Regions from separate parts of the Clostridium sp. OM05-6BH genome, predicted to be linked through region 1. Evidence: predicted binding sites of a transcription regulator. Region 1 holds the regulator's gene; the other holds the start of a gene.
The links. The regulator LexA, encoded in region 1, represses DNA repair genes until DNA is damaged. The targets are predictions, from matches to a motif close to CNAACANNTGTTNG.
Positions count from the first base shown of each region.

Region 2: uvrA (excinuclease ABC subunit UvrA) is a predicted target of LexA. The motif match lies at 7,872-7,885, and genes of this name have one in related genera.

Region 1 covers NZ_QULH01000004.1:90,488-105,848, forward strand. Annotated here, with positions in the region: gene DXB73_RS05610 (hydratase) at 1-1,651, shown strand, start outside; gene DXB73_RS05615 (DUF4321 domain-containing protein) at 1,788-2,048, opposite strand; gene DXB73_RS05620 (LCP family protein) at 2,262-3,368, shown strand; gene DXB73_RS05625 (LCP family protein) at 3,425-4,459, shown strand; gene DXB73_RS05630 (D-alanyl-D-alanine carboxypeptidase family protein) at 4,598-5,869, opposite strand; partial or broken gene DXB73_RS14815 (YhbY family RNA-binding protein) at 6,249-6,530, shown strand; gene nadD (nicotinate-nucleotide adenylyltransferase) at 6,696-7,355, shown strand; gene yqeK (bis(5'-nucleosyl)-tetraphosphatase (symmetrical) YqeK) at 7,358-7,939, shown strand; gene rsfS (ribosome silencing factor) at 7,966-8,316, shown strand; gene lexA (transcriptional repressor LexA) at 8,528-9,145, shown strand; gene holA (DNA polymerase III subunit delta) at 9,226-10,200, shown strand; tRNA gene DXB73_RS05665 (tRNA-Ser) at 10,343-10,429, shown strand; gene DXB73_RS14495 (hypothetical protein) at 10,590-10,736, shown strand; gene gltB (glutamate synthase large subunit) at 10,876-15,361, shown strand, end outside.
Region 2 covers NZ_QULH01000001.1:415,575-430,935, reverse strand. Annotated here, with positions in the region: gene DXB73_RS01955 (MoxR family ATPase) at 1-352, shown strand, start outside; gene DXB73_RS01950 (DUF58 domain-containing protein) at 437-1,537, shown strand; gene DXB73_RS01945 (DUF4129 domain-containing protein) at 1,618-3,000, shown strand; gene nth (endonuclease III) at 3,002-3,643, shown strand; gene DXB73_RS01935 (aminopeptidase) at 3,624-5,696, opposite strand; gene DXB73_RS01930 (GGDEF domain-containing protein) at 5,768-7,702, opposite strand; gene uvrA (excinuclease ABC subunit UvrA) at 7,957-10,806, shown strand; gene yfbR (5'-deoxynucleotidase) at 10,816-11,406, shown strand; gene DXB73_RS01915 (patatin family protein) at 11,437-12,273, shown strand; gene fba (class II fructose-1,6-bisphosphate aldolase) at 12,468-13,334, shown strand; gene DXB73_RS01905 (DUF1700 domain-containing protein) at 13,521-13,958, shown strand; gene tgt (tRNA guanosine(34) transglycosylase Tgt) at 13,995-15,128, shown strand; gene yajC (preprotein translocase subunit YajC) at 15,182-15,361, shown strand, end outside.

The sequences.
Region 1 (15,361 bases):
AGCACTTGCTATTATCGGTGCGGTATTCAATAACGGTTATGTTAAGAATAAAGTGATGGAATTTGTAGGTCCTGGTGTTTCTAAATTGTCTGCAGATTATCGTATTGGTATTGATGTAATGACAACGGAGACTACGTGTCTGTCTTCTATTTGGAGAACAGATGACAAGATCAAAGAGTTCTATGAAATCCATGGACGTGCCGGCGCATATAAAGAGTTGAATCCGGCAGCAGTTACTTATTATGACGGTATGGTATATGTAGATCTTTCTAAGATCCAGCCAATGATCGCAATGCCATTCCATCCAAGCAATGTATATATGATCCATGAGTTACAGGATAATCTGATGGATATTTTGGATGACTGCGAGAAGAAAGCATTGGTATCTTTGGATGGTCAGGTTGATTTTAAGCTTAAGAATAAAGTGCGTAATGGCAAACTTTATGTAGATCAAGGTATTATTGCAGGATGTGCAGGTGGTGGTTTTGAAAATATCTGTGCTGCAGCTGATATTTTGAAAGGCGCAAGCATTGGAGCAGATGAGTTTACATTGAGTGTGTATCCGGCCTCTACCCCAATTTATATGGAGCTTGCTAAGAATGGTAAGTTAGCAGATCTTATGGAGACCGGAGCAATCGTGAAAACAGCATTTTGTGGTCCGTGCTTTGGTGCAGGTGATACTCCTGCAAACAATGCCTTTAGTATTCGCCATTCAACGCGTAACTTCCCGAACCGTGAGGGATCTAAGATCCAGAACGGTCAGATCTCTTCGGTAGCATTGATGGATGCACGTTCTATTGCAGCAACAGCAGCAAATAAGGGCTATTTGACAGCTGCCACGGACGTTGATGCAACGATCAATACACCAAAGTATTTCTTTGATAAAAATATTTATGCAAACCGTGTTTACGATGGTGTAGGAAAACCTGATTATAATGAAGAAGTGAAGTTTGGACCAAACATTAAGGATTGGCCGGAGATGTCTGCATTGACAGATGACATCTTGATCAAGGTTGTATCTGAAATTCACGATCCGGTTACGACAACTGATGAGTTGATCCCATCCGGTGAGACATCTTCCTTCCGTTCAAATCCTTTGGGACTGGCAGAGTTTACACTTTCCCGTAAAGATCCGGAGTATGTAGGCAAGGCAAAGGCTGTTCAGCTTGGTGAGAAAGCACGTGTTGCCGGCGAGGATATTTTCGCAGCACTGCCGGAAGCAAAAGAAGTTTTTAATAAGATCAATGAGAAATTCGATGTTGATCCTGCTAAGACACAGATCGGAAGCATGGTATATGCGGTGAAGCCGGGTGATGGATCTGCACGTGAGCAGGCAGCTTCCTGTCAGAAAGTATTAGGCGGTCTTGCAAACATTGCAAAGGAGTATGCAACTAAGAGATATCGTTCTAATCTGATCAACTGGGGTATGCTTCCATTCTTGTATCCGGATGAGATTCCATTTGAGAATGGTGATTATATCTTCGTCAAAGATATTAAGAAAGCGGTAGAAGAGAAGCAGGATGAGATCAAGGCTTATGTAGTCGGTAAAGATATGAAAGAATTTACTTTGAGTTTAGGAGCGCTGACAGATGATGAGCGTGATATCATTACAAAGGGCTGTCTCATTAATTACTACAGAGCACACAAATAATATATAGTAGTATGATTTTTAATTGAAAAAGCTGCAAGCATTACGGTGTACCTTGTAATGCCTGCAGCTTTTTTTGATATTCTTTTCGTTAGCAATGATTTTGTCATTTATGAATTTTGCATCGTTATTATGACGTTTAGATAAAATGATAAATGATCGTTGCGATCAAAATACCAAGAATACTTCCGATGGTAATTTTGATCTTGAGCCCGAACGTTAATACCAAAATTCCCAGATCTAGGACAAAAGGAGTTGTAAACCCAAAGTTTTTGCCATAGTTTAACCAGGACAGAGCAGAGATACCTGCAGTAGCCTGTGCGATAAAACTTCCGATCACGATACCTGCCAATACTAAGAGAAAAAGCGCCCAATTATTTTTTCCAGCACCACGTGCCATGTGTAACCCTCCATTCTTATAACATATACTTAGAAATAAATTATAGAGGATAGTACACTTGTTCGTCAAGTGCAGTTTTACAAGGCCGAAATCTGTCATTTCTATGAAGAATTTGTCATTTTTTTGGTAATAGCATTGTCATACCGTATTATTTTTGCTATAATTGTACAGATTAGTACGTAAACACAGAAGAGTTTTAGGGGGAATACGAACATGTGGAAAAAGGTGGTATTAAGCATTTTGCTTGTCATTAGTGTTGCAACAGGATTTTTCGCAGCGAAAGCGCAGGTAACGATCGAGGGGCGACTCAATAAGGTGAACCGTGATTATGACACAGATTTGAGTTCAGTAGATCTGAGCAACATTCATGTGGAGACGGATAGTAAAGTGATCAACATCCTGTTATTAGGAGATGATTATAGAACTTACGACGGCAGTACATCTCCGGGATTGAATGATGTCATCATGATCGGTACATTGGACATGAAGCATAATACATTGAAATTGACATCCATCATGCGCGATACGCTCGTTGATGTATACGGTCAGAATAAGAAAATGAAAGTTAATGCTGCCGGCAAGAAAGAGTTTGGCGGTTTGAAGAATCTTTACAAGACATTGGCAGAGAATTTTAATGTTAAAGTAGATGGGTATGCAGAAGTTGGCTTTAAGGGATTTGAACAGGCTGTAAATGCCGTTGGCGGCGTTGAAGTAGAGCTTTCGGATACGGAGGTTGAATACCTTAATAGGACCAATTATGTCTGGAAAAAGAAAAATCGCAAGTTTAAGGTTGGTAAACAACATTTAAATGGTGCACAGGCATTAGGGTGGTGTCGAATCCGCAAAGGAATGGACGTTATTGGAAAACCGGTGAAAACGGTAACCGGTCTGGCAGATGATTATGGACGTACTTGGAGACAGCGTACAGTGATCACTGCTCTTTTTGACAAGATGAAGTCACAGCCGCTTTCTAAATGGATGGAAGTAGCAGACAAAGTGTTAGGAAATGTCAGAACAGATCTGGATAATGATACGATCCTAAAATATATGAAAGATGCTGTGATGATGGGTACAACACAGATTCATCAAATGCAGATTCCGGTCAACGGATATTATAGAAATGACAAAAATAATGAATTTCCGGATGCACAGGGATGGAGTCTGGTTCCGACTAATGGTATTACAACGGATTATGACAGGACAGCCAATTCGGAAGCATTACGTCAGTTTATCTTTAAATATGATGGTAAAGATGAATTTAAATATACACCAAAAGATACAAGCACGGTGAGCAGTACCGGCAAAGATTACGATGAATAATGATATGCAGCCCCGCAAAGCCTGGATACGTTGCATACGACATGGAGGAATACCAAATGTGGAAAAAAGTATTAATGGGAATCTTATTAGTTCTTAGTGCTACGGCAGGTTTTTTTGTGGCAAAGGCGCAGGTGCTGTATAACAACAGCTTGAATCAGATCAATCGAGATTATGATACGGCACTTGCTAACGTTGATCTAAGCGGAATTCATGTGAATTCAGATGATCAGATTGTGAATATTCTCGTGGTCGGTAACGATTACCGAGAGGAAAGAGGATATGGTGCTAGTGGTCTTACAGATACAATGATCATTGCAACGATGGATATGAAGCATGGGACACTCAAAACAGCGTCATTGATGCGTGATCTTGTTGTTGAAATACCGGGACATGGCAAGAATAAGTTGAATTCTGCCAATTCTTTTGGTGGCATAGAATTGTTATATAAGACGATTGCTACGAACTTCAATATTGAATTGGATGGATATGTGGAGGTTGGATTTGCCGCATTTACCAAGATTATTGATAAAGTGGGGGGTATAGAGTTGGAACTTACTGAGTCAGAAGCAAGTTATTTGAATTCAACGAACTATATTCGAAATAAAAAGAGCCGTAATGTAAAGGTTGGAAAGCAGACCTTGAATGGTGCACAGGCATTAGGTTACTGTCGAATCCGTAAGGGTGGTGTTACAACGATCAATGGACTTCGCGATGATTATGGACGTACTTGGAGACAGCGCACGACGATCAATGCAGTCTTTAACAAGATTAAGAAGCTTCCGATGACGGATTGGCTGGACATTGCCAATGTAGTACTCAAAAAAGTAACAACAGACCTGACAAATGAGCAGATAACCGAATATCTGAAAGATGCAGTTTCCTTAGGAACGACCACGATCAATCAGATGCAGGTTCCGGTACAGGGATATTTTCGCAGTGGATATAATGGTGAGTATTCTTGCGGGTCATGTATTGTTATGACTTCTGGTGGAACTGCCTGGGATACCAGTGCTAATGCGGAAGCGTTGAATCAATTTGTATTTGATTATGATGGCAAAGAGGAGTTTAAGTATTCCCGTAGCGATTCCTAATTTTCATGGAATGATCGGTTATAAATAAGAACGGTAACAGGAACAAAGCAGGGTTTGCGGCTTTGTTCCTGTTTTTCTTGAGTGGATTTCTTATTTTGCTAGGGCACTGATGAATACATGCCCGAAGAATTGTCTGAGTTATTTACCAATAATGGCCTGCAGTAGTTTTAGAAAAATATCGCTATAGCAGGCTTTTTTGATACTTTGCGCTGCTACAATGGGAAGGGAACCGATCTCCTGATCGTTTAATGTATATTGAACAGAACCGATGATTGTCCCCTCTTTGATCGGAGCCTGTAAATGTTTGCGATAGAAAATCTTGCGCTTAGGCTTATAGGATTGTTCATCTCCACAAAGTACGTATTGGAATGGTTTTTCGACGCGCGGGATTATTTCCGGCGTGATACCACCGGAGATCTTTTGCGGGGGGAGAGTGATATCGTCCGGATTTTCCTGAAAGGCGGTACAGTTTGCAAAACCATAATCCAACAGGGCTGCCGCCTGCACAAATCGGATTTTTGGGTCTGGAGCAGCCATAATGACGGCGGTAAGGCTGATTCCATCTCGTTGTGCAGTAGCACTGAGACAATATTTTGCTTTCGATGTGGATCCGGTTTTTAGACCGGTAATTCCCTGATAAGTACGGATTAGTTTATTGGTATTCGTTAGTCCAAATTTTTTCTTCCCCTTTTTGGTGACATGTGTAATAGTATCCATCCATACAGTAGAATACTTGGAAATGTCCGGATACTTGGACACAAGCGATTGTGACATTAAGGCTACATCGTATGCACTGCTGTAATGTCCGCTCTCTATGGAGTCATCCAGACCGTTACAGTTTTTGAAATGAGTATGTTTCATACCGAGAGCTTTTGCTTTTTTGTTCATACGTTTTACAAAGGATTGCTCTGATCCGGCAAGGTGTTCTGCCATGGCCACAGCGGCATCGTTTGCGCTGGCTATGCTGATGCATTTGATCATTGTATTGACGTCCTGCGTCTCTCCCGGTTCCAAAAACACTTGTGAACCGCCCATAGATGCGGCATATTCACTTACTGTTACCTTATCTTCAAGTTTGCATTTCCCCTGTTCGATGGATTCAAAGATCAGAAGGAGGGTCATGATCTTGGTGATACTTGCCGGTATTAATTTTTTATTTTTGTTTTTGGCATATAAGATGCGTCCGGAAGCGTTGTCGATCAGAACGGCAGCTTTTGCGGTAATTGCCAGATCATTATTATGTGCTTGGTCTGCCTCAGCTTGTTTATTTGCTGTGCACCGAAAAGCTGGCTGATTTGTACATACTTTCGCAAAAACCTTGACAGATGTGAAGGCGTTGACATAAATAAGTACGGCACATAATATAAGAGCAAGCATTCGTCTTGACAGGATGGAACGAAATAATTGCATTGTGAGAATCCTTTCTGTACCAAATAGGTTAGTGCAGTAATATCAGTACGATTTGAAATATAATTATAGCAACATATGCGACAAAAAGAGAGAATATGTGTATTTTATCAAATTGAAAATTTGAAAAAAAGATATTGCTTTTTTCTGCCGCTATTTTGTGATATAATGAGCCGCAGAGAAAAACAAGCGGCTGCGAAGCAGACATTTGTTTTTCTGGGCTCATTAACGAGCAAATAAGCTTGTGAAACAAGCGAATGAGCTCTGAAAGAGCGGATTTGCGAGTTTGAAAAAAAGGCAACTTAATGTATGAACAATGGCCGCAGAGAAAAACAAGCGGCTGCGAAGCAGACTGAAAAAAATGATAAAAGTGAGGATAAATATGACAAGTAAAGAAAGAGCAGAATTGAAAACACAGGCAATGAAATTAGACAGCATATTTCAGATTGGAAAGGCTAGTTTAACGCCTGCGATGGTTAATGCAGTAAAGGATGCCTTGCATGCAAGAGAATTGGTTAAAGTATCTGTACTCAAAAACTGTTTGGATGATCCGCATGAGATTGCACAGGTATTGGCAGAGAGAACCGGTTCAGAGGTCGTGCAGGTGATCGGCAAGAAGATTGTTTTGTATAAGAAAAACTTTGAATTGGAGGAGAAGCGTAAACGTGCTTTGAAACGTGAAAAGCAGAACCGTCATGGTGCAAAAAACATGAAAAAATCAGACAAAGTACAGAAAAGTTTTTCTAAGCCGGACAAGAGATCTGCAGCTAAGGGGAAGAAATCTAAGACGGATCAAGGCACTGCAAAATATCTTTGGGGCGATAAGTAAATGTTAGTGAAGGATAGTGGAGTCACAGCCAAAAGAAAAGTTGGTATTATGGGCGGGACGTTTGATCCGATCCATAATGGGCATATGACGATGGCGAGGCAGGCAGCACTTCAGGCTTCTTTGGAATGTGTGCTATTTATGCCTACCAAGATACCTCCACATAAAGAAAGTACTAAAATAACATCGGAGTCTGTTCGGTCTCAGATGGTTCGACTGGCTGTGGCAGGAAATAATGATTTTATGTTTTCGGATTTGGAGTTACGACGCACAGGGACGACATATACTGCAGATACTCTGCAGATACTCACAAGAGAGCATCCTGAGTGTGAGTGGTACTTCATTTTGGGAGCAGATTCTTTTTTTCAATTAGAACAGTGGTATCACCCGGAAAGAATATTTGCCAATGCTATTATACTGGCTGTGGGACGGGATGATGTTCCGGCAGAGCAGATGCGTAAGCACAAGGAATATTTATGTCAAAAGTATCATGCGCGTATACAATTGATCGATATACAGCAGATCGAGATCAGTTCTCATGAGATTCGCGAAATGATCGCGCAAGGGCATTCTGTGGATGAGATGCTTCCGCAGGCGGTTGCAGCTTACATTCACGAGCAGCGATTGTACCTGGATCCGGTGCAGGGCAGGAAAGGAAACTAGAGATGCAGCAACAGATACAAGAAATTCAAAGTAAGTTGAGTAAGAAATTATCGGAAAAACGATTTACGCATACGATAGGAGTGCTTTATACGGCAGAAGCGCTGGCAATGCGCTACGGAGAAGATTTAGATAAGGCGGCGTATGCGGCGGTATTGCACGATTGTGCAAAATATTGCAGTGGCGAGCAGATGCTTCAAAAGTGTCGTAAATACAATATTGAGATTTCAGAGGTGGAACAGAAGAATCCGTCGCTTCTTCATGCAAAACTTGGAGTCTATTATGCGAAACATCGTTACGAAATTGATGATGAGCAGATATTGGCTGCAATTCGCTGGCATACGACAGGAAGACCGGAGATGACCTTGTTGGAGAAAATAGTATTTTTGGCAGACTATATTGAGCCCAACCGCAAATTGATACCGGGACTTACACAGGTACGTCAGATAGCATTTTGTGATATTGATAAGGCAGTGTGCATGACGTTAGAAAATACAGTTTCGTATCTAAAAGGAAGCAGCCGCGGGATGAAATGTTTTGATCCGAATACCAAACAGGCATATGAGTATTATAAACAATATCAATAAACAATCGTAGAAAGGATATAATAATTATGACAGAACAGAAAAAAATGGCAAAGATCGTATATGAGGCATTAGACGAAAAGAAAGGTTATGATATTAAATTGATCGACATTTCTGAGATTACAATGATCGCAGATTATTTTGTGATCGCAAGTGGGGACAGTACCACGCAGATCCAAGCGATGATCAATAATGTTGAGGAGCATATGCACAAAAACGGATATGCCGTAAAACGTGTCGAAGGTAATAAAAACAGTACTTGGGTATTGATGGACTTTGGCGATGTGATCGTGCACATTTTTGATAAAGAGGATCGCCTGTTTTATGATCTGGAGCGTATTTGGGCAGACGGTAAGGTGCTGCAGGCAGACTCGCTATAGTTTAACAGCCTTCAAATAGAAAATTTGTTCGGAACATTTGTTTGACACTACAGAACATATGTGTTACTCTGTTAATGATGAGACTGCCCATATCGTGTGCAGCAGTATATATAACACACATTGTTTGTTAGATGAGCAGATGCACTGTATTATGCAGAACATGCGCAGTAGATTATTTGATAGAACGAATACAGGAATTGGAGGCATATTTATGGCTAAAGGTAAAATATCTGCAAAGCAGGAAGAAATATTAGAGTATATTAAATCACAGACATTACAGCGCGGATATCCGCCGGCTGTACGTGAGATCTGTGATGCGGTACATTTGAAATCAACTTCATCTGTACACTCTCATCTCGAGACGCTGGAGAAGAATGGTTATATTCGTCGTGATCCAACGAAACCTCGTGCGATTGAGATCATTGATGATGAATTTAATCTGGCGCGAAGAGAGATCGTAAATGTTCCGGTGATTGGGGAGATTGCAGCAGGAGAACCCATTTTTGCAGAGCAGAATATCGAGGGGTATTTTCCATTACTTCCAGAGGATGTACCGACAGGAGAATCATTTATGTTGAAAGTGCGTGGAGAGAGTATGATCAATGTCGGAATCTATGATGGTGACAAGATATTGGTAAAGAAGCAGAACACTGCGAGAAATGGTGAGATTGTGGTTGCTTTAGTGGAAGACTCTGCTACGATCAAGACTTTTTATAAAGAGGATGGGCATTATCGTTTGCAACCTGAAAACGATACAATGGATCCGATCATTGTCGATCGGGTTGAGATTTTAGGTAAGCTTGCCGGATTATACAGAACATATCGTTAGCAGCAGATATGACACCAAGAAATTTCTTTACCGGAGCTCTATACTCTATAAATAAGTAGGAGAGAAAGGCGGACAGTAAGTTGCAAAAACTAAAGGCGGATATTAAGAATAGACAGTTTAAGAACTGCTATCTGTTTTATGGAGAGGAAGATTATCTCAAACGTCTTTATAGAGACAGCTTAAAGGCTGCTGTTTTAAATGGCGGAGATGATATGAACTGTACGCGGTTCCAAGGTAAAGAAACAGATGTGGTGCAGATCAAAGATCTTGCTGATACACTGCCCTTTTTTAGTGATTATCGATTGATCATTGTGGAAAATTCCGGTCTGTTTAAGTCGGCAAATGATCTTGCAGATTATCTGCCAAATATGCCGGACTCTACAATCTTACTTTTTGTGGAGAGTGAGATTGATAAACGTAACCGCCTGTATAAGTATGTCAACAAATGCGGATATGCGGTTGAAATGAAGCCGATGAACGATCGGGAGATCAAGCTGTGGACTGTAGGGATCCTCAAGCAGGCAGGAAAGAAGATGAGGGAGAATACAGCAGAGTATTTTTTGGGATTGATCGATAATGATATGTATCATGTGAAAAATGAACTGGATAAATTGATCGGTTTTGTCGGCGATCGCGATGAGATCACGAAAGAGGATGTCGATGAAATTGCGTGTGTACAAGTGAATGGACAGATTTTTCAGATGATGGATGCAGTCGCTTCCGGTGATCAGAAGCGGGCGATGAAATTGTATCGGGATCTCTTGGAACTTCGAGAGAGTGCAATGTCCATTTTGTACTTGTTATCGAGACACTTTAATATATTACTGCAGATAAATGATTTAGGGAGTGGAGTCCCAAAGGGAGAAATTGCACGAAAAGTTGGAATTCCGCCCTTTTCTGTGGGGAGATACCAAAGTCAGAGTCGTCATTTTTCGACAGCGAAGCTTAAGGAAATGCTGGAACAGTGTGTAGAGACAGAATATCTGTTTAAGCGTGGACGGATTGAGGATCAAATAGGTGTAGAATTATTGTTAGTACAATTTACGAAGCAGTAATTTTGACAGATGAAAATACTTATGATATAATACTCGAAGTGTGCTCAATTTACGAGCTTCTTTGAAACTTCATTATATGCTGTGAATCGTGTACAATGATTCAGGATAATGAGTCTTACTGAGCTTTAAGGGCTATATATATGGAGAGTTGTCCGAGAGGTCGAAGGTGCATCACTCGAAATGATGTGTCGGTGAGAACTGACCGAGGGTTCGAATCCCTCACTCTCCGTTTCATGTTATGAAATTTTATAGATCGGTGTTACGCTTTAAGAGTGTAACATCGATCTTTTGTATTATGGGATTAAGGCGTCAAAGGTCCTTGATCATCATAAAACAATGCTTTGTTTTCTTATTGAAATAAAATGATCAATTGAAAATGGAGGAACTTTATGAATGGGAACAAAAGAAAAATAAGTAAAACGATTATTTACTTTAGAAAACAAATAAAACATATAAATTCACAAAATAATATTGCTTTTTTGAGAAAAAAACCGTATAATATCAACAAGTTGATGAACAAAGGGGTTCAGCAATGAGAGAATTCATGGGCTTTTCCTGAAGTGGAAAGAGCTTGCGTGTGGTCTCTGTTGCTGGACTCCTTTTTTGTTGGATAGGAGGAATAACATGGCTAAGGAAAAAGCGAGAAACAATGCGCAATCTGAAATTGCAAAGGCAATGCAGGTGGTCGATCATGAAAAAAGAGGACTTTATGATCCTCGTTTTGAACATGATAACTGTGGTATCGGTGCAATCGTCAATATTAAAGGTAACAAGACGCATGATACCGTTTCGGGAGCATTGGACATTGTAGAGAAACTGGAACATCGTGCCGGCAAAGATGCAGAAGGAAAAACCGGTGATGGTGTTGGTATTTTATTACAGATCTCCCACAATTTCTTTAAGAAAGCGGTTGCTCCATTAGGAATTGAGCTTGGAGAAGAGCGGGATTATGGTATTGGTATGTTTTTCTTCCCACAGGATGAATTGAAGAAAAATCAGGCAAAGAAGATGTTTGAGGTCATCGTCGAAAAAGAGGGACTGGAATTTTTAGGATGGCGTGAAGTTCCGGTATCGCCAAAGGTGTTAGGACATAAGGCGTTAGAGTGCATGCCATGCATCATGCAGGCATTTGTAAAGCGTCCGGAAGATGTGGAACGAGGCTTAGACTTCGATAGAATGTTATATGTAGCGAGACGTGTATTCGAACAGAGTAACGATGATACCTATGTCGTATCGTTTTCCAGTAGAACGATCGTATATAAAGGAATGTTTTTGGTGGGACAGCTTCGTTTGTTCTTTGAAGATCTGCAAAGCCCGGAATATCAATCTGCGATTGCAATTGTTCATTCCCGTTTTAGTACGAACACAAACCCAAGCTGGATGAGAGCACATCCGAATCGTTTTATCGTTCATAATGGTGAGATTAACACGATTGTCGGTAATGCTGATAAAATGTTAGCGCGTGAAGAGACAATGGAAAGTCATTATCTTGCTAATGAGTTTAGCAAGGTGCTTCCGGTCGTTAATCCGAACGGATCTGATTCCGCCAGACTTGATAACACATTGGAGTTTTTGGTAATGAGTGGTATGGAACTTCCACTTGCTGTCATGATCACAATACCGGAACCGTGGGAAAATGATATGAGTGTAAGTCAGAAAAAGAGAGACTTTTATCAGTACTATGCAACGATGATGGAGCCATGGGATGGACCGGCTTCTATCTTGTTTTCCGATGGTGATTATATGGGTGCCGTACTCGACAGAAACGGACTCCGCCCATCTAGATATTACATTACGACAGATGATCAGTTGATCTTATCTTCTGAAGTTGGTGTATTTGAAATTCCACCGGAAAAAATCGTGAAGAAAGACCGCCTTCGTCCGGGACGTATGCTTTTGGTTGATACAGTCAAGGGTGAATTGATTGACGATGATGTATTAAAAGAGCAGTATGCGTCTCGTCAGCCATATGGCGAATGGTTATATAACAATTTGATCACTCTTCAGGAAATCCATATTCCAAATCAAAAAGTAGAGCAGATGAGTGACGAGGAAAGAGTTCGTCTGCAAAAAGCATTTGGATATACTTTTGAGGAATATAAGACATCTATCCTGCCGATGGCACAAAATGGAGCAGAGCCGATCGGAGCGATGGGTACAGATACGCCGTTGCCGATGCTTTCTGAGAAACCGCAGCCATTATTTAACTATTTTAAGCAGTTATTTGCACAGGTAACAAATCCGCCGATCGATGCGATCCGTGAGGAGATTGTAACTTCTACGAGTGTTTATATTGGACAGGATGGTAATCTGTTAGAGGAAAAGGCAGAAAACTGCAAAATGCTCAAGATCAAAAATCCAATCCTTACAGATACGGATCTTCTTAAGATCAAGACACTGAATAAAGATGGATTTAAGGTGGAAGAAATTCCGATCACGTATTATAAAAATACATCATTAAAAAAGGCGTTGGATCGTCTTTGCTTAGAGGCAGACCGTGCGTATAAAGAGGGCGCAAATATTTTGATCCTGACAGACCGTGGTGTAGATGAAAATCACGTTGCGATCCCGTCTCTGCTGGCTACGGCAACGATGCAGCATCACTTGGTAACAACCAAGAAAAGAACAAGCGTTGATATGATACTTGAGACAGCAGAACCAAGAGAAGTACATCATTTTGCAACTTTATTGGGTTATGGTGCAAGTGCTATTAATCCGTATCTTGCACATAGCACGATCAAGGAATTGATCGACAATGGAATGCTGGACAAAGATTATTATGCAGCAGTAGATGATTACGATGCAGCTGTCTTACATGGCATTGTAAAAATTGCCTCTAAAATGGGTATTTCAACAATTCAATCTTATCAGGGATCAAAGATCTTTGAGGCGATTGGTATTGATCAGGATGTAATTGAAAAATATTTTACGAATACAGTTAGCTGTGTGGGTGGAATTACTTTGGAAGATATCCAAAATCAGGTAGATGAACTTCATTCTTCTGCATTTGATCCGTTAGGACTTCGCGTAGACTTGAATTTGGAGAGCAGAGGACAGCATAAGGCAAGAGGCGGTAAAGAAGCCCATCTTTATAATCCGGAAACGATCCATTTGCTGCAGCAATCAACGTGGACAGGAAGTTATGATCTGTTTAAGCAGTATACCAAGACTGTTGATGAAAAAGAAAACAAGATGACCCTGCGCAGTATGCTTGACTTCAAGTTCCCGAAGAAAGGCATTCCAATCGATGAAGTTGAGAGTGTGGACGAGATTGTGAAGCGTTTTAAGACCGGAGCAATGTCTTATGGATCTATTTCTCAAGAAGCACACGAGACGTTGGCAATCGCTATGAATCGTTTGCATGGTAAGTCCAATAGTGGCGAGGGCGGTGAGAGTCTGGAACGTCTTGAGACAGCCGGTGCCCCGGACAGCAGATGCTCTGCGATCAAGCAGGTGGCATCAGGACGATTTGGTGTCACTTCCCGTTATTTGGTAAGTGCTAAGGAGATTCAGATTAAGATGGCTCAGGGCGCTAAGCCGGGTGAAGGTGGTCATTTGCCGGGTGGTAAAGTGTATCCTTGGATCGCCAAGACAAGACATTCAACACCTGGTGTCAGCTTGATCTCCCCGCCACCGCATCATGATATTTATTCGATCGAAGATCTGGCACAGTTGATCTACGATCTGAAAAACAGTAATAAAGATGCCAGGATTTCTGTTAAACTGGTTTCTGAAGCAGGTGTCGGAACTGTCGCAGCCGGTGTTGCCAAAGCCGGAGCTGCAGTTATCTTGATCTCCGGATATGATGGAGGTACCGGAGCAGCACCGAGAAGTTCGATCTACAATGCCGGACTTCCTTGGGAACTGGGACTTGCAGAGACTCACCAGACATTGATCATGAATGGCCTTCGATCCCGTGTTATGATCGAGACAGATGGTAAATTAATGACCGGTCGTGATGTTCTCGTGGCAGCATTGCTCGGTGCAGAGGAGTATGGTTTTGCAACAGCTCCGTTAGTTACTATGGGTTGTGTCATGATGCGTGTCTGCAATCTTGATACTTGTCCTGTAGGTGTTGCAACACAGAATCCGGAACTTCGTAAGCGTTTTATGGGCAAACCGGAATACGTTGAGAACTTTATGCGTTTTATTGCGCAGGAACTTCGCGAATATATGGCAGCACTTGGAATTCGCAAGGTCAATGATCTGATCGGACGTACTGATCTGCTGAAGATCAAGGATGGTGAAGAAGAGAAGGCAAAACACATTGATCTTAGTGCGATACTGGATGCAAGTTTTGCGGGTGAGCGCAAAGAAAATAAATTTAATCCAAAAAATAAATTTGATTTCGAACTTGAGAAGACAATGGACGAAAAGGTGTTCCTTCCTAAGTTGAAAACAGCATTGGAGACTGGTGAAAAAGCTAAGATTTCCGTGAATGTTACGAACTTAAACCGCTCCCTGGGAACGATTCTCGGCTCTGAGATCACCAAGAGGTTCCATGAAGGATTGGAAGCAGATACGATCACTGTAGAATGTCATGGCAGCGGTGGACAGAGTTTTGGAGCATTTATTCCAAAAGGACTTAAATTGGAGTTGATTGGTGATTCCAACGATTATATGGGAAAAGGTTTATCCGGTGGAACAATCGTTGTCTATCCTGAGAAAGGATCTAATTTTAAGGCAGAGGATAACATTATTATCGGTAACGTTGCACTGTATGGAGCAACCAGCGGTAAAGCATTTATTAATGGTATCGCCGGAGAACGTTTTTGTGTCAGAAATTCTGGTGCAACGGCTGTTGTAGAGGGTGTCGGTGATCACGGATGTGAGTACATGACCGGTGGACGTGTCGTCGTACTGGGGCCGACGGGCAAGAACTTTGCAGCCGGAATGAGCGGCGGTGTTGCTTATGTTTTGGATGAAAACAGTGACCTTTATCTGAAGTTAAACAAGGAACTGGTATCCAGCGAACCGGTAACGGATAAATATGATGTCTTAGATCTGAAAGCAATGATCGAAGAACATGTTGCTGCAACAGGTTCCGAAAAGGGACAGATGGTGTTAGATCACTTTAGCGAGTATCTTCCGAAATTTAAGAAGATTATCTCTTATGACTATAGTAGAATGTTGCAATTGATCGCTCAGATGGAAGAGAGAG
Region 2 (15,361 bases), on a different contig from region 1:
ATGTACAGCGGCAGAAATTGTGCAGGCACAAGAGGGCTGCCGGCATATTTATGTCGATGAAAGTGTCAGACGTTATATTGCCCATATTGTCGAGGCAACGAGAAAGCATTCCGATATAGCATTGGGTGTGAACCCTCGCGGAACATTGGCATATTTGAGATGCTGTCAGGCATATGCAGCAATCGAAGCGAGAGATTTTGTGACACCGGATGATGTGAAAAAGTTATGTGTACCTGTTTTAGGTCATAGAATCGTTGCGTATCGTGCGGAGCAGAAAGAAACGATATTGCAAAGCATATTAGAGCAGGTAGAGGTGCCAACAGAATATTGGAAGCCACAGAGCGAAGTATAGTGACATAGAGCTATCAGACAGAGATAGAAGCCACAGAATACAGAATTGTGGAAGGATGATTTTACGGGAAGGAGGGGTGCACAGGTGACATTACTGATCGCAGTTTTTCTTGCATTTGTCCTGTTTTTTGGACAGAGAAAATTGTTTGATAAAAATTGGAAGCGAAAGCTGCACGTATCGCTGGCGTTTGGAGAGCAGGGGGTTTATCCGGGAGAACTCTGTACTTTAAAGCAGATTATTCAAAATAAAAAGAGGATGCCATTGCCTGCACTACAAGTCAAATTTCAGGCCGACAAAAGTTTGCAGTTTCAAGATGAGACGGAGGCGGTCGTTACCGATCATTACTATCGAAGTGAAGTATTTATGGTAGGTGGACGAAAGCAGATCACCCGTACGCTGCCGTTTCGACCACAATGTCGCGGAAAATATTCGATAGGGCAGATTCAAATAGCTGCACAGGATTTTTTTATGAGCAAAAAATATGTGGCCGTCTTGCCGGAAAACACGATGATCTATGTATATCCAAGACAGTTATCCATGAAGCAGTTATTGAACCACAATAAACAGGTATTGGGGGAGATTGTGGAACGTCGGAGTTATCAGGAAGATCCGTTTTATTTTCGGGGAATCAGACCGTATCAGCCGTATGATCCGATGAAACATATTAATTGGAAAGCATCTGCAAAGTATGGTGAGCTGTTAGTGAATAGTTTTGAGTCAACCTATTCGCGAGATGTCTGCCTGTTGTCAGATGTGGAGACGGATTCTGTTTTTTATCGGCAGGAAATGCAGGAGGCGGCGATCTCTGCAGCCTCAACGTTAGCAGACTATTATTTGCGCAAAGGAGCGAGAGTCAGCTTTCGTACCAATGGCAGGGAAGATACCGACGAGGAGATCGTGTTGGAACAATGCCAGGGAATCGCAGCGATCACAGCATTAAACCGCAGGTTGGCAGGTATTGATCTTGCGAAAGACAGTGCAGATTTTGCGCGGATGATCAGGCAGATCACACCGAACTGCAGACAGAGCAGGCAATATGTATGTATCACGACAAGACCTGTCAGGGACATTTTGGAAGCGGTTACATTACTACAAAGCAAAGCAGCGGAAGTATTGCTGATCGTACCGCAAATAGCGGGCGAGGAGGTACAGATACCGGCGGGTGCACTAGCGTGGAATATATGATATAGGTGAGGATTTGGTGCAAGATGTTAGAAAGAAACTAGCGGATAGATATACAATTTTGTGTGGAGGTATGAGAGCGTATGACGGATATGGACCGCTTTACGGAGCAAAATGATCTTAAAACGACAAAATTGCAAAAGCTGTGGAGATCACCAGAGCAAAGATACCGTTATCTGGAAGATTTTTTTGTGTTGCTCATGGAAATGATTGGTTGGTGCGGAATATATATGGCTGTGTTATTGTATACGAAGCGGACAGCGACGGAGGATATACTGGGGATGCTTGCAGTGCCGTTTTTGTATGGATTTACGTATGCTTTGCAAAGAATAGAACTCTTGGTGCAAAGAAATGTGGACACCCGAACAAATGGAGCAAAGTATCAGGAATATACCGGTGCTATTGTCCTTATAATGGGACACTTGTTAGAAATTATCTTCCTTTATGGATTGCTTGGCAGATCGGCGCAGATGGCAAAAGATATCACTGTCCTTTATATGTCGATCGTTTTATGGAATATGGCTGTTTCGATCAAATGGTGGCGGATACACAGAGAGCATTTCAGTTATACCGGGAAATGGTATTTGGCGGTAGAAGTTGTATTTATATTTTTGTTGGGAACATTCTTAGAGAATTCACGTTTTCGACTTTTGGCAGTGATTTTGGGAGCCGTCCTGTTGATACTCCATATGTGGTGTGGCTATTTGGAGCGGCTCAATGATTACCTGAGAGAACAAAGCGATGCTTCGGATAGTACTAAGCATATGATATTTGACGGCAGTTCGAAAATGGTCGTGAGGGTGCTTGGCGTATTTTTGTTAGGTGTACTATTTGCAATTGCCTTGAGGGATGTTAAAATGGGAATACCCTTTGGCAGATATGTACAATATGCTGTCCGAAAAGTAGTACAGATGATCGTTGCTCTAGTACATTTTATCGCAAGCTTGTGGAAGGTATCACCGGAGAATGTGGCAGATCAGGCGGAAGAGATTACGGAGACAGCGGCTCCTGCAGTGACGGATCTGTCGCAGTTTGATCATCCGATCGTATTGTTGTTAGGTGCACTGCCATTTATTATTCTGCTTGGTTTTGCGGCAAAAGAATTGTTCCTTAAGTTATTTCGCCGACAGGAGAAAATAACCGCAGCGCAGTCACCAAAGCTTATGATACCGGATGAGATTGTAGAAGTGGAAGAGGAAGATTCTTTTTGGACAAAACTAAAACGAAAAGTTTTTCGTACTAATCGTGAGAAAGTGCGGCATTTGTTTCGCAGACGGATCGTGAACAGCCTACAGGATAAAGTGCGAAGTACAGATACTGCCAGACAGTTAGCACATAAGGCGGAGGATGCCGGAACAATGTCGTTAACAGCACTTACCGGCCTTTATGAGGAGGCACGGTATAGCGAGCATGAGATCACCAATGAGCAATGGAAGTCGATACGACAAGAGAAAGGAAAAGGATAACATGACAAAGAAACAGAGAGCCTTAATAGTAATAGAACGATTGCGGGAAGCCTATCCGGATGCAGACTGTACCTTGGAATATGAAGAGGCATGGAAATTGTTAGTCAGCGTGCGGTTAGCGGCACAGTGTACGGATGCGAGGGTCAATCAGATCGTTCCTAAATTATATGAAAAGTATCCGGATATTGATGCGTTAGCAGCGGCAACGGCTGAGGAGATTGAGGAAATTGTGCGTCCCTGTGGCTTGGGTAAGAGTAAGGCAAGAGATATTAACGCTTGTATGAAGATGCTTCGAGATGAGTATGAAAGCAAAGTTCCAGAGGATTTTGATGCCCTACTGCGTCTGCCCGGTGTGGGCCGCAAAAGTGCAAATCTGATCATGGGAGATGTGTTTGGCAAGCCGGCTATCGTCACCGATACACATTGTATTCGATTGGTAAATCGAATTGGATTGGTGGATGGGATCAAAGATCCAAAGAAAGTTGAAATGGCATTGTGGAAGATCATTCCACCAGAGGAGGGAAGTGCCCTTTGTCATAGATTTGTCTGTCATGGACGAGATGTCTGCACAGCGAGAACAACACCGCATTGTGAACGGTGCTGTCTGGCTGATGTGTGTAAGGCTAACGCAAAGGCTCATTAAGAGCCTCTGTTCCAGGAAGTACAAATCGTCCTTCTTTTATAATGGGTATTTCACGACCGTCTCTGCCATTGACGATAATGTCGCCCAGTTCATGATATGGGATCGTAATATCTGTGTGGCATCCGAAATAAGCATGTCGGCTGTCGGTGTGACGTAGTAGGGAATAGTCGTTTTCTTTGGCGATCATTTCCTTTCCGTCCGGGTTGTAAGTGCGTAGTTCCTCTTCGTGAGAGAAGCAAGTATCACCAATTGCAAAATGTGGTCCGGTCTTTTCTTCAATGAGGATCGGCAGCAGATGGGAAATACCAAACTGCTGTCCCATGGCATAAGCGGTCGTGTTGGTTCCGATAGCAAATTCTCCCATAGGAAGTGTTTTGTGTTGGAATAACAGATTTTCAAAAATATATTTTTTGTTCTGTTTTTCTGAATCATAATTGCTGCATTCATAATCGGTAACGACTCCATCTTGGAATGTAAGACAGATATTTTCATATTTCAGACCATTTAGAAAGCTTTTGGTCACGTGAAGAATACCATTGGTCCCTTTTAGCTTAGGAGAGGTAAACACTTCACCAAGTGGTATATTGACATCTGCCAAGCAGTTTTCAAAACGGGTTTGTCGTGCCGGATCTGTCATTGGTGTTAATGCTACGGTAATGTTGGTATGGTTGCCGTTGCGACCGGTAACTGTAACGCTTTCTCCCGAATCTAATGCTTCAATGATCGTTGTCTGAATCTGTTCATAACGTTCCTGATCCAGTGTGTTCACGCGGATCGTGGCATCAAAAATATCAGTGAAGTTCTGTCCGATTTCTGGGACAGGAAATGCGATGATCGTAAAACTGACTTGATCTCCCGGAATAAATTCATTGGTTAATTCAGTGGAAGCGGCTTGATAGTCAAGTCGTTTGCTGCGCTGTTTGTCGCTGTCCTTTGGAGTTGTTGATTTGTTTTCAGGGATAAAAGGATGTTCTCCAAATGTCTCGATCACGGCAGGACCGGCATAGGTGGCTGCGAGATCTTTCATATCCTGATAGGCGCTGCGCTGCTCTGTGAGACAGCGGTCTGCATATGCCTTGTCAAAGATCAGCGCATTATCCATACGGTGATCGTAGTCATATTGTTTGTTGGCTGAGGCACCGAAGTATCCGATGCGACCTCTGGCCGAGCGTGTCGTCATGCTGACGCCGGCACGATAAATACAGCAATCAAGATCCATTTGCGCAAATTGCCGGATGGCGGCGCGAACGATCTGTTCGAATCCTAAGCTGAAACGGATATTGACGGTTTTCTTTGCGGACAGATCAATGTTATATAATTCAAATCCTTTGCGGAATCCCTCTGTATATGTGGCCGCCATTGCCTGAATTTTTGCTTGAGAAAGTGTGTTTAAGTGACGGGCGGTTTCCAGTTCATTTTCGGAAATATATTCCCCAAAATAATATAGATAGCGCAGATCGGTTAAGTCTGCCTGCATTATAATATTTTTGGCAAATGCCATGCGTGGATCTAACAGCGAACGGGTACGGTCTGCAATGGTAATATCTGCGTAATCAAAGCAGTAATAATATAGTGCATGACGAATTTCTTCTGCGGAGGGGTCCTCCTGTTCTAAGATAGAGTATACTTCCAAAAATAATTCCATCGCCATTGTCACGTACTGCAAATGCTGCTCAAATACATAAGCGATACAGCCTCGCATTTCCGCATATAGCGCACATAGAAGCTGTCCCATTTCCAGACCAAATACGTTGCAGGCATAGTCAGGATTCGCGTAACTCTCTGCGTAATGTTCCGGAAGAATATCAGCATATAAAGAGTGGTTTAACTGCTGTAATTGTTCTAATGGCATATGATATACGCTGCCGGTGGCAACACAATTCCATGTGTCCGTGATTTCGGATAGAAAGGATGCAACCATTGTGACATACGATGCATATGGAGCACACAGTTCTGCTTCGTTTTGAATCTCGTAAATACGCTCACTTGCCAATGTAAAACGTTCTTCCAAAGCTTTATTTTCTTCTTGATAATAATCATATACTTTTATCATTTTGGAAATCCTCCTAAACAATTAATGGAAAGCACTTATAGGCTTTCCATTAATGAAATTATTCATGCATTTTAACGTTTGTGCGTTTGATGATATTTTACTTTCTCTTCGTACATTTTTTCATCCGTGACTTTAATAAATTCATCCAATGTGATGTCCTCCGATGGGACTGCCACGACAATGCCGAGACTGCTGCTGATCGTATACGGTTTGCCGGATGAGGCATTAAATTCATCCAAATAGTTTTGTATGCGTTTACGGAAAGCAGCTTCTTCTTCACTAGAAGATGAGTTACAAGCCCAAGCGGCTACAAATTCATCGCCGCCAAAACGAGCGCATGTAGCATTTGCCGAAGATTCCTGTGCTAACGCCTGCCCTACCGTAGAAATCGCAATATCACCATCGGCGTGTCCGTATGTATCGTTTATGGTTTTGAGACCGTTTAGGTCAGCGGATACAAGAACGAAAGGTGTATTGGTCTTTGCGCATTGTTCAAATAGCGGCTGTACGCGTTGGTAGAAACCACGGCGATTAAATAAGCCGGTCATTGGATCGTGGATATATTTGTTCTCCAATGAGGAGATAATGTTTTGTTGGCGTTGATGTGTTTTTGTATTTTCTAAGGCGTTGCTTATGTTCATTAAAAATTGATACAGATATTCCATATTCATCATTTCGCTGTCATAAGCCAACACAACGTAACCAATCGTCATATCCAATACATGGAGCGGACAAAACATTAATGCGTCCTCGTCTTTCAATATTGTGGATAGGTTTGGCAGTAATGCAGAAGTATTAAAATCGATCAGCCCCTGCCATTCGCCGTTAATGCGAGACAACATGATATTCATCTTGTCGGAGTAACCGCTTCGATGAAAATTTGCTTTGTCGATAATATCGGATAACTCTTCCTGCTCAACCAAAAAGTCGTCAACGATACAAAGCCAAAACTTATTGCTGCGGAACTCATCAGCGTACTGCATCAGGTTGTTAAATACACCAAAGAAAGAATCGTTATCGGTAAGATCGGCAGCCATGTAGATCTGGGTCTCGCTGAAATGACGGTGATCATTTAACCGAGAATGCAGTTTGTGCGTTCTGTTATTATATTTTGTCATGGAATTCTGCTTGTTGCTTTGGCAGCCACAAGAGGAACCATAGACAATCTCCGAAACAATCTCTAAAGGTTCATCAATTTCCTTGCCCTGTAACAAATTTCTCATAATACGAAATGTTCTGGAAATCGTTGCATCAATATCGTAACGAACCGTTGTGATCGGTGGATAAAAATCCAGAGCTTCCTCAATTCCATCAAAACCGGTGACAGCAACGTCTTCGGGAACATTGTATCCATGATCGGTCAAATATTGTATGGCAGCGATCGCCATACTGTCGTTGGCACAGACGATTGCTTCCGGCATTGGAAGATCACTGTCGATAAAGGATTGGACGACAGTGTGTGTTGGACCATACCAAAAATCGCCGTAGCCGATCCGTGCTTCCTCGACCGGAATCTGATGTTCGGTAAGTACATCACGATATACTTGTAAACGTTCCTCGGAGAAAAGGTTATCTTTCTGTCCGGCAATAAAATTAATGCGACGGTATCCATGGTCATCGATCAGATGGGATAGCAGCTTACGTATCGTGGATTTATATTCGTAAATAATGCTTAGGCTTCCCTCCAACGGATACTCAATGGATATTACCGGAATATCTCGCTTTTTGGCATGTTCGATAATGGATTCACGAACGAGCTCATTTTTGATCGTGATCGTCAACATGATCAGTCCGTCTAATACATCGGTATCGATCAATTGGTAAATGTTTCCCTCACCGATGTCATGTTTCTGATCCCAATATAGCGGGCTGAATGCACTGAAAAAGAGGACTTTGAAGTGAAACTCATGAGCGAGCCTCTTAAATGCCTCAAAGAAACGATCATTATAATCAGTACTAATATCAGCCACGCAAACCCCAATGATTTTTGTAGTATTTTCTTGCAAAACTACGTGTACCTCCTCTTGCTATCGCTAGTTGTACATTATTACTGTTATTATATTACAAATAAAATGCTATCTCAAGGGAAAAAGCAACAAAAACCAGTATTTCCGTTATAACTGTGAATAATTTTATGCGTCTGGTGCACAATATAGATGAGCCTTGATATGATATCGAACATATGTACTTGTTTTAGGGAGCGGATTGTGTTATACTTTACAATCACAGTGGGCAAGTATTACAGAAATGGAGATAACCTATGGGTAAACATGATGAATTGACCAAATATATAAAAATACGAGGAGCCAGAGAACATAATCTCAAAGGGATTGATATTGATATACCACGCGATGAGTTTGTTGTTTTGACCGGGCTTAGCGGATCCGGCAAATCATCGCTGGCTTTTGATACGATCTATGCGGAAGGGCAGAGACGTTATATGGAGTCGTTATCTTCATATGCCAGAATGTTCTTGGGTCGGATGGAAAAACCGAATGTAGAAAGCATAGAAGGACTGTCGCCGGCAATTTCGATCGACCAGAAGTCGACCAATCGCAATCCGCGTTCTACGGTTGGAACCGTGACAGAAATATATGATTATTTTCGCCTGCTTTATGCACGTATTGGTATTCCGCACTGTCCAAAGTGTGGCCAGGAGATCAAGCGTCAGACGGTCGACCAGATCGTGGATGAGATCATGACATATCCGCAGGGAACGAGGCTGCAGCTTCTTGCGCCTGTTGTGCGTGGACGCAAAGGTGAACATGCAAAAGTATTTGCTTCAGCCAAAAAGAGCGGTTATGTGCGCGTTGTTGTGGATGGACATATTTATGATCTTTCCGAAGAGATCAAATTAGAGAAGAATAAAAAGCACAATATTGAAATTTTAGTAGATCGTCTTGTCGTTCGCGAGGGGATTGAAAAGCGTCTGGCTGACTCGATCGAGAGTGTTATGCGCCTGTCGGATGGACTCTTGATCGTAGATATTCCCGGGGATCGTCAGATTAATTTCAGTCAGAGCTTTTCCTGTGCAGACTGTGGTATCAGTATAGAAGAGATTGAACCGCGCAGTTTTTCGTTCAACAACCCGTTTGGTGCATGTGAAACCTGTGCCGGTATTGGCTATAAGATGGAGTTTGCGGAGGAATTGTTTGTGCCGGATCCATCGGTAAGCCTGGCAGATGGGGCAATCGTGGTGATCGGCTGGCAGTCTTCTAAGGATCCGGGAAGTTATACAAGATGTACGCTGGAAGCATTGGCAAAGTCGTATGATTTTGATCTGAATACACCATATGGTGAGCTGTCGCCGGAGATTCGTCATATGATCATGCATGGCACGGATGGCAGAGTGGTACAGGTGCATTATCGCGGTCAACGGGGGATCGGAGTATATGATGTAGCATTTGAGGGCGTGATCAAAAATGTGCAAAGACGGTATCGAGAGACTCATTCCGAGACGACACGTCGGGAATATGAGAGCTTTATGCGGATCACTCCTTGTGAGACATGTCATGGCAAGCGATTGAAAGAGTCTTCGCTGGCTGTGACGGTAGGAGATAAAAATATTGCAGAGATGACAGAAATGTCAATCCGTGATCTGCAGCAGTTTATGCAGTCCCTGACATTAACGAAGAGACAGCAGACGATAGGGGAGCTGGTGCTTCGAGAAATACATGCACGAGTTGGCTTTTTGATGGATGTCGGATTGGATTATCTGAGTTTGGCCCGCAATGCGGGTACGTTGTCCGGAGGTGAGGCGCAGCGTATCCGTTTGGCAACACAGATTGGTTCCGGCTTGGTCGGAGTAGCTTATATTTTGGATGAACCAAGTATAGGACTTCATCAAAGAGATAATGACAAACTCTTAAAAACTTTATTAAAATTACGTGATCTGGGTAATACATTGATCGTGGTCGAGCATGATGAGGACACAATGCTGGCAGCAGATCATATTGTTGATATTGGCCCCGGAGCGGGAGCGTTTGGCGGTGAAGTTGTGGCACAGGGAACAGCACAGGAGATCATGCAGAACGAAGACTCTTTGACGGGAGCATATCTTAGTGGTCGAAAGCAGATCGCAATTCCATCAAAACGCCGCAAGCCGGCAGGCTGGGTTGAGGTGCGGGGCGCAGCGGAGAATAATCTCAAAAATGTCAACGTGAAGTTTCCGGTTGGAGTGATGACCTGTGTGACAGGCGTATCAGGTTCCGGTAAGAGTTCGTTGGTCAATGAAGTATTATATAAGAGCCTGGCAAAGCAGCTTAATCGTGCGAGATGCATCCCCGGCAAGCATAAGTCGATCAAAGGACTGGAGCAATTGGACAAGGTAATTGATATTGATCAGTCGCCGATCGGTCGGACACCACGTTCAAATCCGGCAACGTATACTGGGGTGTTTGACATGATCCGTGATCTTTTCGCCTCCACGCCGGATGCTAAGGCAAAGGGTTACAAGAAAGGTCGTTTCAGCTTTAATGTGAAAGGCGGACGATGTGAGGCATGTGGCGGCGATGGAATTGTTAAGATAGAGATGAATTTCTTGCCGGATATTTATGTTCCATGTGAGGTATGTGAAGGCAAACGATACAACCGTGAGACGCTGGATGTCAAGTATAAAGGTAAGAGCATTTTTGATGTGCTTGATATGACAGTGGATGAGGCACTTCCATTTTTCGAGGCGATACCATCTATCCGTCGCAAGATAGAGACACTGCATGATGTCGGTTTATCTTATGTCAAACTTGGCCAGCCTTCGACAACGCTATCCGGTGGAGAAGCACAGCGAATAAAGCTTGCAACGGAACTTAGCCGGCGCAGTACCGGTAAAACAGTTTACATTTTGGATGAGCCGACGACAGGACTACATTTTGCGGATGTGGATCGCTTGATCAGCATTTTGCATCGGCTGGCAGAAAGTGGCAATACGGTGATCGTGATCGAACACAATCTTGACGTGATCAAGACAGCGGATTATATTATTGATCTGGGACCGGAAGGTGGCGACAAAGGTGGAACCGTCATTGCTACGGGGACGCCGGAGAAAGTAGCGGATAATCCGAATTCGTATACCGGAGTATATATTAAAAAGATGCTTGATAAACAGAAATGAGGATGGGTTATGAATGATCACAAAGGTTTTTTTGCAATGATGGCACGAATGAAATATATAGAGCGTTGGGCATTGATGCGCAATTCGGTGTCGGAGAATATATGCGAGCATTCGCTGGAAGTTGCTATGCTTGCACATGGTTTAGGGATTATCGGCCGGAAACGGTTTGGAAAGGATCTTTCGCCGGAACGTCTTGCAATGTTAGGAATGTATCATGATTGTACGGAGATCATTACCGGAGATATGCCGACTCCGGTTAAGTATGCCAATGATGAACTTAAAGAAGCATACAAGGCGATTGAAGATTCAGCAGCACAACGTTTGCTGGAAATGCTGCCGGAAGATCTGAGAGCGGAATATGAGTCGTATTTCCTGCCGGAACAGATTACGCCGGAAGAGTATCGTTATGTGAAAGCTGCCGATAAATTATCAGCGTTGATCAAATGCATAGAGGAAGAAAAGACCGGTAATCAGGAGTTTCGCAGTGCGAAGCAGGCAACTTACGAATCCCTGCAGCAAATGAATATGCCGGAGGTGACGGTGTTCTGTGAGGCGTTTTTGCCGGAGTATTATAAGACTTTGGATGAATTAGAACATTGATCTGACTGTGATAGAAAGGGAGGCAAAATTATGCCCGGAGTGTTATTTGAAGGTGGCTCATTTCGAGCAATTTTTAGCTGTGGAGTGATGGACGCATTATTGGACCAGGATGTAATGTTTCCGTATTGCATTGGCGTGTCGGCGGGAGCTGCAGATTCCGCCAGTTATATTTCGCGACAGAAGGAACGCAATCTGAATATGCTGCTGCGGTATCGTAATGATAAACGTTATATGGGATTGCGAAATTATTTTAAGAAAGAGCATAGTTTGTTTGGCGTGGATTTTGTTTTTCGAAAAATGCCCAATGTTTTGTTCCCATTTGATATGGATACCTTTCAGAATTATGCCGGAGATTATGTTGTGGTAACAACGGATGCCAATACCGGCAAACCACATTATTTTCATAAAGAAGACGTAGATGATCGATTTGATGTGTTTTGTGCCAGTTGTGCGCTGCCGGTGTATTTCCAAGCGGTGCATATTGGAGGGGGAGCATATTATGATGGCGGTGTATCTGATCCCGTGCCGATCCGTCGACTACAGAGAGACGGACATCACAAAGCTTTGATCGTTTTAACCAGACCGGAAGGTTATCGTAAAGCGTGTGGCAGATCGGATCGCTTCGCAGCGGGAGTGCTGCGCAGACGATATCCGGCAATCGCAGATAATTTATTGCATCGCTACAAGACATATAATGAATCGGTACAAATATGTGAAAAGATGCAGGAGGAAGGCAATGCCGTATTGATCCGCCCGTCAGAACCGCTTAACAGCTTTGAAAAAGATACGGATGTACTGCGTCGTTCATACCAAATGGGGTATGATATGGCAATGAACCGGATGGATGAGATCAAGGCATTATTTTAGGCAAAAAACATTGGAATCCTTTGAAATAGCAAAGGAAATGAAAAATTTATACATTTTTTATTTCTTTTTTTAGGGAAATAGGGTATAATAGGCATGGTTTTTGAAAACTAACTCTGCAAAGTGGCATAAAATGCAGGTTTGCAGAAATCTATTCTTCCACAGTGGAAGAGAATCAAAAGATGGAGGGAAAAGTTATGTTAGTATCAGCAAAAGAGATGCTTACCAAAGCAAAAGCTGGCAAGTATGCAGTAGGTCAGTTCAACATCAACAATCTGGAGTGGACAAAGTCTATTCTTTTGACAGCACAGGAATTAAAGTCCCCTGTTATTTTAGGTGTGTCTGAGGGCGCAGGAAAGTATATGTGCGGTTACAAGACAATTGTTGGTATGGTAAATGGTATGATTGAAGAGCTTGGAATCACTGTTCCTGTAGCACTTCATTTGGATCATGGTTCATATGAAGGAGCAAAGGCATGTATTAATGCAGGATTCTCATCCATCATGTTTGACGGATCTAGTCTTCCGATCGAGGAGAACATCGCTAAGACAACAGAGCTTGTTAATGCATGTGGTATCTTAGGTCTTTCTTTGGAAGCCGAGGTAGGTTCTATCGGTGGTGAAGAAGATGGTGTTATAGGTGCAGGTGAGTGTGCAGATCCAGATGAGTGCAAGGCGATTGCGGATCTTGGTGTTACAATGCTTGCAGCAGGTATCGGTAATATCCATGGTAAATATCCGGAAAACTGGGCAGGATTAAGTTTCGAGACATTGGATGCGATCCAGGCCAAGACAGGAGATATGCCATTAGTATTGCACGGTGGTACAGGTATTCCGGCAGACATGATCAAGAAAGCAATCTCTTTGGGTGTTGCTAAGATTAATGTAAATACAGAGTGCCAGTTGGCATTCCAGGAAGCTACTCGTAAATATATCGAAGAGGGTAAAGACCTTCAGGGTAAAGGATTTGATCCTCGTAAGCTTCTTGCACCGGGTGCTGAGGCAATCAAGGCTACCGTTAAAGAGAAGATGGAATTGTTCGGATCTGTAGGTAAGGCTGAGTAATGATACTGTCGTAATTGTACGTGAAGAGGTATTGTATAGCATAGAAGCAGGAAACAATTTTGTGGCACAAGAGACAGAATTGTTTCCTGTTTTCCACTATACGGAGTAAAGTGCCGGTGTATTTTTAGAAAAGCAGTGACACTATAACACGATACAGATTCATGTAGAGTAGAAATGAGGATTAGTGTGAATCGAGCAGAATTTTTGTCTATATTACGTGAGAGTTTGGAAGGAAATATGCCGAAAGAGGATGTGGAAGCTAATCTTCGGTATTATCGGGATTATTTTGCACAGAGCGAACACAGTGACAAAGAGGTTTGTGAAGAGCTGGGAGATCCCCGTCTTATTGCAAAGTCCCTGATCGATGCATATATGGCATCTAAAGGATCTGATGCAAATCAATATATGGATCAGGCGCGCAGTGAATACAGCCAGACTTATGGAGAAACTTATGGGCATGAGACGGAGAATGGTATTTCGAAACTATTTCGTTATCTTATCATAGGTGCAGGAATTGTAGTTTTTATGATATTGCTAGTTTTTTTGCTCCGCTTTGCGTTGGTGATCTTAGTGCCGATTGCATTGATCGTGATTGCTTTAAAGTTGATTCGAGGAGATTTTTAGCAGGCAATATTTAGTTAAAGGATAGAAATTAGTACGATGTATAAGATATTAGCAAAAGATGGAAGAGCAAAACGTGCACAGCTTGAGACAGTGCATGGAACAATACAGACACCTGTTTTTATGAATGTTGGAACGGTTGGTGCGATGAAAGGTGCAGTTGCGACTACAGATATGCAGCATCTTAAGACACAAGTGATGCTGTGTAACACATATCATCTGCATGTTCGCCCTGGCGATAAGATTATTCGCCAACTGGGAGGATTGCATCATTTTGTGGCATGGGATAAGCCGATCTTGACAGATTCCGGTGGATTTCAGGTGTTTTCTTTGGCGGGATTGCGTAAGATCAAAGAAGAAGGCGTGTATTTCAATTCACATATTGATGGACACAAGATATTTATGGGCCCGGAAGAGAGTATGCAGATTCAGTCTAATATAGCGTCAACGATAGCCATGGCATTTGATGAGTGCCCGCCACATCCGGCAACAAGAAAGTATATGCAGGATTCTGTGGATCGCACAACACGCTGGCTGGAACGCTGCAAGAAAGAGATGGCAAGGTTGAATGCTTTGCCGGATACGATCAATCCGAATCAGATGTTATTTGGTATTAACCAAGGTGGAACATTTCAGGATATTCGTATTGAACATGCAAAACGTATTTCGGAGATGGATCTGGATGGCTACGCATTAGGTGGATTAGCAGTCGGAGAATCGCACGAAGAGATGTATCGCATCTTGGATGAGACGGTACCATATCTTCCGGAAAATAAACCGACATATTTGATGGGTGTCGGGACTCCTGCTAATATTTTAGAGGCAGTAGAGCGTGGCGTTGACTTTTTTGATTGTGTGTATCCGGCGCGTAACGGTCGTCATGGACATGCATACACAAATCATGGAAAGATGAATCTGTTAAATGCCAAATATGAATTAGATGACAGACCATTGGATGAAACATGCGATTGTCCGGTATGCAAGCACTATAGCAGAGCGTATATCCGCCATCTGCTTAAGGCAAAGGAAATGCTTGGACTTCGTCTTATGGTAACGCATAATTTGTATTTTTATAACACAATGATGGAAGAAATACGTGATGCCATTGAAAAAGGGTGTTACGCACAATATAAAAAGCAAAAATTAGAACAATTACAGGAGGAAACAAAATGAATTTAGCAGTATTAGCAGGACAGGCAGGATCACAGAATGCAGGAGGAAGTATCATGACAATGGTAATTCTTTATGCCGTTATCATTGGTATCTTTTGGTTCTTTGCAATCCGTCCACAGAGCAAACAGAAGAAAGAGCATGAGACCTTACTCAGTACGTTAGAAGTTGGAGACAGCATTCTGACGACAAGTGGTTTTTTTGGCGTTGTAATTGACATCAAGGATGAGATTGTT